2 regions of the Nonomuraea sp. NPDC049637 genome follow, and region 2 is predicted to be linked to the other one. Evidence: riboswitches for the same ligand, from Rfam matches in the RefSeq annotation. Region 2 holds a riboswitch; the other holds the start of a gene.
The links. A riboswitch is a leader RNA that binds a small molecule or an ion and turns the genes downstream of it on or off. The one in region 2 is predicted to bind cobalamin.
Positions count from the first base shown of each region.

Region 1: it holds a riboswitch for cobalamin, as region 2 does, so the genes downstream of both, AB0J71_RS36945 (ribonucleoside-diphosphate reductase subunit alpha) here and AB0J71_RS38300 (CbtB domain-containing protein) in region 2, are expected to answer to the same signal.

Region 1 covers NZ_JBFAOM010000037.1:32,819-36,212, reverse strand. The annotation lists gene AB0J71_RS36950 (alpha/beta hydrolase) at 1-859, opposite strand, end outside; cobalamin riboswitch at 1,068-1,273, shown strand; gene AB0J71_RS36945 (ribonucleoside-diphosphate reductase subunit alpha) at 1,402-3,394, shown strand, end outside.
Region 2 covers NZ_JBFAOM010000041.1:7,552-10,945, reverse strand. The annotation lists gene AB0J71_RS38315 (VWA domain-containing protein) at 1-499, opposite strand, end outside; gene AB0J71_RS38310 (histidine phosphatase family protein) at 496-1,047, opposite strand; gene AB0J71_RS38305 (CbtA family protein) at 1,053-1,838, opposite strand; gene AB0J71_RS38300 (CbtB domain-containing protein) at 1,849-2,040, opposite strand; cobalamin riboswitch at 2,075-2,204, opposite strand; gene AB0J71_RS38295 (nuclear transport factor 2 family protein) at 2,380-2,811, shown strand; gene AB0J71_RS38290 (MFS transporter) at 2,914-3,394, shown strand, end outside.

The sequences.
Region 1 (3,394 bases), on a different contig from region 2:
CGTGCCCGGCCTCGGGGTACTCGGCCAGGCGGGCGGGGGTGCCGGCGGCCCGCAGCGCCTCGGCGTAGCGGCGGCCGTGGTCGGCGATCGGGTCGTGGGTCGGCACCGCCACGAGCGCCGGGGCCAGCCCGCCCAGGTCGTCGGCGTGCAGCGGGGAGAGCGCGCGGGCGTCCGTCCCCTCGGGCACGGCGAGCCGGTGGAACAGCCGCAGCACCGGCACGCTGAGCGTCGGGGTGTCGGCGTACCGGGCGATCGAGGGGTGGTCGAACATCGTCCCGGTCACGTCCACGGCCGGGTTGACCAGCACCTGCGCCTTCAGGGGCAGGCCGGCGTCGCGTGCCCTGATCGCCGCCAGGGCGCAGATCAGGCCGCCGCAGCTCTCGCCGAACAGGACGGTCCGCGCCGGGTCGACACCCCATTGCGCGGCGTGCTCCAGCACGTGGCGGAGCACGTCCCAGCCGTCGTCGGCGGCGTCGGCCAGCGGCGTGCGCCGGTCGAGGAGGCGGTGGTCCACCGAGGCGACGACGGCGGGCAGGCGGGCGGCGAGGTGGCTGTTGACCCAGTCGCTCTGCGGCGCCGTGCCGACGAAGCCGCCGCCGTGCACGTGCAGCACGAGCGGCAGGACGTCCCCCGGCTCTGCCGCGGCGCGCGGCCGGTGGACCCGGACGCGGATGTCGCGGCCGGGCAGCGCCACCGTCCGCCAGTCGATGGTGGCGCCGGGGTCCGGCCGGCCGGTGATCGCCTGGGCCTCGGCGGAGGCGCGCAGCCGGTTCTCCGCCTCGGCGTAGGCGGCCAGCTCGGCGGGGGTGACGGTGTCCCAGTCCGGCGTGACCGGACGGCCGGTGGAGGTCTGGCTCATGGTCGTCTCCTCAGCTTTTCGCTACTTGAAGTATCGATACCTAAGGTAGCGAAAACCGGGCGCGACCGGTCTGTGGCGTCGATCACACGCCCCGCCCGCGCGGCACGCGGAGAGGCGGCCCGGCCGGCCTCGCGACGGGCGGACGGATCGGAGCGCGGGTTCTTCGCAACACGAGATGTTGGGTGTGACTTTTTGATCCACCCTATATATGGTGTTCCCCGCAGCCGGTTCGGTCGCCCCGCCAGGGCGGCCGAGGCAAGAGGGAACCCGGTGGGAATCCGGGACTGCCCCGCAGCGGTGAGTGGGAACGAACGCCGTCACACGCACTGGGCCGACGGCCCGGGAAGCGACGGCCAGTAGGCAGCGACAGCATGCCCACGAGTCCGAAGACCTGCCGGCGCGCCGCGCGCGATCATGCGCGCGCGGCTGCTCCGAGACCGCGTGGGACGGTGGACGGCGCTGGCGAGAGGGCTGTGGCGCCTCGCCGTCCGCCTCCTGCGCGCGTTCTCGGCAGCTGACCGAGTTCACGAGGGGAGAGCGCAGTGACGGTCACAGGGGACCCGATGACGGACCTGGCCGAGCCGGCGCGGGCGGACGCCGACAGGTCCGCGCCGCGGCGCGTGCAGATGCAGGTGCGCAAGCGCAACGGCACCGCTGAGCCGGTCGACGTCAACAAGATCGTACGTGCGGTGGAGCACTGGGCGACCGATCTGACGGACATCGACCCGATGCGGGTGGCCACCAAGACGATCAGCGGCCTCTACGACGGGGCCACCACCGCCGAGCTGGACCGGCTGTCCATCCAGACGGCCGCCGAGATGATCGGCGAGGAGCCGCAGTACTCGCGCCTGGCCGCGCGGCTGCTGTCGGGCTACATCGACAAGGAGGTCCGCGGGCAGGGCGTGGCCTCCTTCAGCCAGGCGATCCGGCTGGGCCACGCCGAAGGGCTCATCGGCGACGAGACCGCCGAGTTCGTCAACGCCAACGCCCGCAAGCTGGACGACGCCATCGACGTCACCGCCGACCTGCGGTTCGAGTACTTCGGGCTGCGCACGGTCTATGACCGTTACCTGCTGCGCCACCCGTCCACCCGGCTGGTGGTGGAGACGCCGCAGTACTGGCTGCTGCGCGTGGCCTGCGGGCTGGCCGAGACGCCCGCCGAGGCCGTCGGCTTCTACCGGCTCATGTCGTCGCTGGCCTACCTGCCCAGCTCGCCGACGCTGTTCAACTCCGGCACCCGGCACACCCAGATGTCCTCCTGCTACCTGGTCGACTCGCCCCGTGACGAGATCGGCTCCATCTACGACCGGTACGCCCAGGTGGCGCAGCTGTCGAAGTTCGCCGGCGGGATCGGCATCTCCTGGTCGCGGGTGCGCTCCCGGGGCGCGCTGATCCGCGGCACGAACGGGCACTCCAACGGCATCGTCCCGTGGCTGCGCACGCTCGACGCGTCGGTGGCCGCCGTCAACCAGGGCGGCCGGCGCAAGGGCGCGGCCTGCGTCTACCTGGAGCCCTGGCACCCCGACGTCGAGGAGTTCCTGGAGCTGCGCGACAACACCGGCGAGGACGCCCGCCGCACCCACAACCTCAACCTGGCCAACTGGATCCCCGACGAGTTCATGCGCCGGGTCGAGGCCGACGGCACCTGGTCGCTGTTCGACCCCGACGAGGTCCCCGAGCTGCCCGACCTGTGGGGCGAGGCGTTCGAGGAGGCCTACCGCGCCGCCGAGCGCGACGGCCGGTACGTCCGGCAGATCAAGGCCCGCGACCTGTACGCCAAGATGATGCGCACCCTGGCCCAGACCGGCAACGGCTGGATGACCTTCAAGGACGCCGCCAACCGCCTGTGCAACCAGGCGGCCGAGCCCGGCAACGTGGTGCACCTGTCCAACCTGTGCACCGAGATCGTCGAGGTGTCCAGCGACGCCGAGACCGCGGTCTGCAACCTCGGGTCGGTCAACCTCGCCGCACACCTGACCGGCGGCGACATCGACTGGGAGCGGCTGCGCGCCACCGTCCGCACCGCGGTCACCTTCCTCGACCGGGTGATCGACATCAACTACTACCCGAGCGAGCAGGCCGCGGCCAGCAACCCGCGCTGGCGTCCGGTCGGCCTCGGCGTGATGGGCCTGCAGGACGTCTTCTTCGCCCTGCGCCTGCCGTTCGACTCGGCCGAGGCCAAGGAGCTGTCCACCCGGATCGCCGAGGAGATCTACCTGTCGGCGCTGGAGACCTCCGCCGGCCTGGCCGAGCGTTTCGGCGCCCACCCCGCCTACGACCAGACGTGGGCGGCCCGCGGCCGGCTCCAGCACGACCTGTGGGGCCGGAACGGCACCCAGTCCGCGCGCTGGGACGCGGTGCGCGAGCGCATCGCCGCGCACGGCCTGCGCAACTCGCTGCTGATCGCGATCGCGCCGACCGCCACCATCGCCTCGATCGTCGGCTGCTACGAGTGCATCGAGCCGCAGGTGTCCAACCTGTTCAAGCGCGAGACGCTGAGCGGGGAGTTCCTGCAGATCAACAACGCGCTGGTGG
Region 2 (3,394 bases):
CCGACTCGCGCTCGACGTAGCACGTGCCCAGCGCGGCCGCGTCGAGCAGCAGGTCCACGAGGTGGTCGTGCAGGAGGTTCACCTCGTCCACGTACAGGACGCCGCGGTGGGCGGCCGCCAGCAGCCCCGGCTCGAACGCCTTCACCCCCTCCGTCAGCGCCCGCTCCACGTCGAGCGAGCCGGCCAGCCGGTCCTCCGACGCGCCGACCGGCAGCTCCACCAGGGCGGCCGGCCGTTCCACCCGCCCGGCGCCCGGCCCGTGCGGCCCATCTGGGCACTCAGGGTCGGGGACGACGGGATCGCAGGCGAACCGGCACCCGGGCACCACGGCCACCGTCGGCAACTGGGCCGCCAGCGCCCGCACGATCGTGGACTTCGCCGTTCCCTTCTCGCCGCGTACGAGCACCCCGCCCACCCGGGGCGACACCGCGTTCAGCACCAGCGCCAGCTTCAGGTCGCCGAGCCCGACGACGGCGCTGAACGGATAGGTGACGATCAAGACTCAGCCTTCCGGTTGACGTGGACCACCCGCCAGCCGTCCCGCGCGACGGTCAGCTCGGTGGTGGACAGAGGGGCCAGGTCGAAACGGGCCGCGCGCAGCGGATCCAGCCCCAGGGCATGGCCGAGCGCCGCCCTGATGGCGCCCGCGTCGCAGACCACGACGGCCCGCGGCTCGTCCCGCACCGAGTCGAGCCAGCCCGCCACCCTGGCGGCGAGCGCGCTCAGCGACTCACCGCCGTGCGGGGCGGCGTGCGGGTCGGCCAGCCAGCTCGCCAGCGCGTCCGGCTCCTCCAGCGCGACCCGCCCGTACGGCAGGCCCCGCCACCGGCCGCAGTCCGCCTCCGCCAGGGCGGGAACCTCGCGGGCCGCCAGCCCCATGGCGGCGGCCGTCTGCCGCGCGGCCCTGCCGGGAGCGGTCCATGCCGCCGGCCCCTCGACGGAACCCCACGCGGCGGCCCTGGTCAGGCTCGCCGCGTCGGCGTCCTCGTCGGCGGGAAAGCAGCCGGCCCGCATCCCCGGCGTCGTGGCATGCCGGACGAACAGCACCTTGCTCAGCTCGGCGCCGCGACCAGCGGATGAGCCGCCGCGCGCCGTTCGGCCCGGTCGCTCGCCCAGCCGAACAGCACGCCGAACGCCGTCCAGAAGACGAGCTGCGTGCCGATCGAGGCGAGCCGGAACTCCCACAGCAGCGTGGCGGGGAACCCCTCGGGCACCTCATTGACCGCCGGCAACAACCACCACGCGGCGACGACGGGCACGAGGAACGCGACCGCCGCCGCCGTCCAGCGCGCCCACGGGCCACCCTCGACGCGCCGGGCCGTCGCCACCGCGATCGCCGTCGCCGCCAGCCCGACGAGGATCATCACCACGTAGAGCAGCGTGCGGCTGTTGATGGTGTCCGGATCGCCCACCGCAGGCGGGTTGGCCGGATACTTCACGAAGGGCACGAGGATGATCGCGGTGAACGCCGTGCCGGCCGCGGCCACCGCCAGCCGCCCGTCGGAACGCGGGCCGACCCGCCCGCGCAGCCCGGCGAACACCAGGGCGAACACCCCGCCCACGGCGAGCCCGTAGAGCCCGGTGGCCAGGAACAGCCCCGCCTTCTGCACGGGCCTGCTGACCACGGCGTCCTCGCCGTGACCGTGCTCGGCCGCTTCGGCGTGGCCGTGCTCGGCCGTCCCGGCGTCCGGATCGGGCGCCCCGGCCTGGGCGGCGGCCTCCTCCAGGGCGATCGCGTGGTCCACGCGAGGTTCACCGAAGGCGAAGGCGAAGGCGCCCGCGATCAGCCCGGCCAGCAGCCCGATGAGCAGACCTCTGGCCAGGAAGGTGCGTACCATGCCCCGGCCCTCAGTGGCAGGGCACGCCGAGCAGGTGACGCCCGTCGTGCATCAGCTCGTGCAGGAAGGTGCCGGTCTGGGAGATGGCGCCGTTGTCCATCAGAACCAGGTAGGCGACCAGCAGCAGCACGGGCACGGCCAGCAGCAGCCAAGGGCGCAGGCGGGGAAAGGGAATCGTCGACGGGGTGGACAGCCCGGTCATGTCAAGCCTCCTCAGGGGTCACGCGTCCCATATCACGAGGTCACGGCTGCCAAGCGACCTGGCTCCCGGGATCTGCGTCCCGGATACAGTGGCGCGTCCGCACCGGCATCTCACCGGATTTCCCTTGGACAACCGTGAAATCTACCGGAACGTATCCTTTCCTCACGTTCGCGTCAACAGGCGCCCGGTGACCCTCCGTCACCTGCCGCTACGCCTCGTGCCTTTGTGAAAGGCCCAGAATTCTACCTCGCCGAGTGGACGGATTTAGCCTGCGTTGGCAATTCGACCGCATATCCACAGCCGCGTCGGGCATCGAGCGAAGGAGGAGGATCCGGTGCCATGAATGTTGCCCGCGACGTACGCGACCGCTATACGGACGCGTTCAACGCCCACGACATGAAGGCACTGCTCAGCACTTTCAGCCCGACCGGGGTGTCCATCAGCCCCGAAGGCGTTTCCCAGGGACACGCCGAGCTGGCCTCCTATCTGGAGGAGTTCTGGACGGCGTTCCCCGACGTCCGGGCCGTGATCACGGAGTCCTCCGAGGGCGAGGCCACGACCGTCGACGAGCTTCTCATGGTGGGAACTCACCGAGGGCCGTACGCCATGGCCGACGGTCAGGTGCTGACCGCGACGGGTCGTCCCCTTCGTTTGCGTTGCTGTTATGTCTGCACGGTGGAAGACGGGCTCATAACGAGTCTGCGCCTCTATTTCGATCAATTGGAGTTGCTCACCCAGCTCTCCGCCTCGGTGACTCTGCAGCGCCCTTGACGAATTGCCCGACGCGATCCCGCGCCCGCCCGTCCTGCACCTGACAGAGGTACCTTCAGCAGGGCTCTGGTTGATCTTCACGGCCGGCCGCACGCTGGCCGCATGACGACCGAAACCCACGACATGACCGCCGCCGGCACGACCCCGCGATGGGGGCCGCGCGGCTGGCTCGTCCTCATCACGTTGTGCGGCGCGACGTTGATGACCGGGCTGGACTACTCGATCATCACGGTGGCGCTGCCGGAGATCGGCAGGGACCTCGGCTTCTCCTCCGCCTCGGCGCTGCAGTGGGTGGCCACCGCCTGCCTGCTGCCGACGGCCGCGTTGATGCCCTTGTTCGGACGCGCGTCCGACATGGTGGGCAGGCGCCGGTTGTTCGTCATCGGCGTGGCGGCGTTCTCGGCGTTCTCGTTGCTGGCCGGGCTGGCGCCGACCCCGGGGCTGCTGGTGGCGGCCCGCGCGGGACAGGGCGTGGCCGCGGCCATGATCGGCCCGACCGCGCTGGCGCTGATGACCGGCACGTTCCAGGAAGGGCCGCAGCGCACCAGGGCGCTGGGCGTCAACGGCGCCCTGCTGTCGCTGG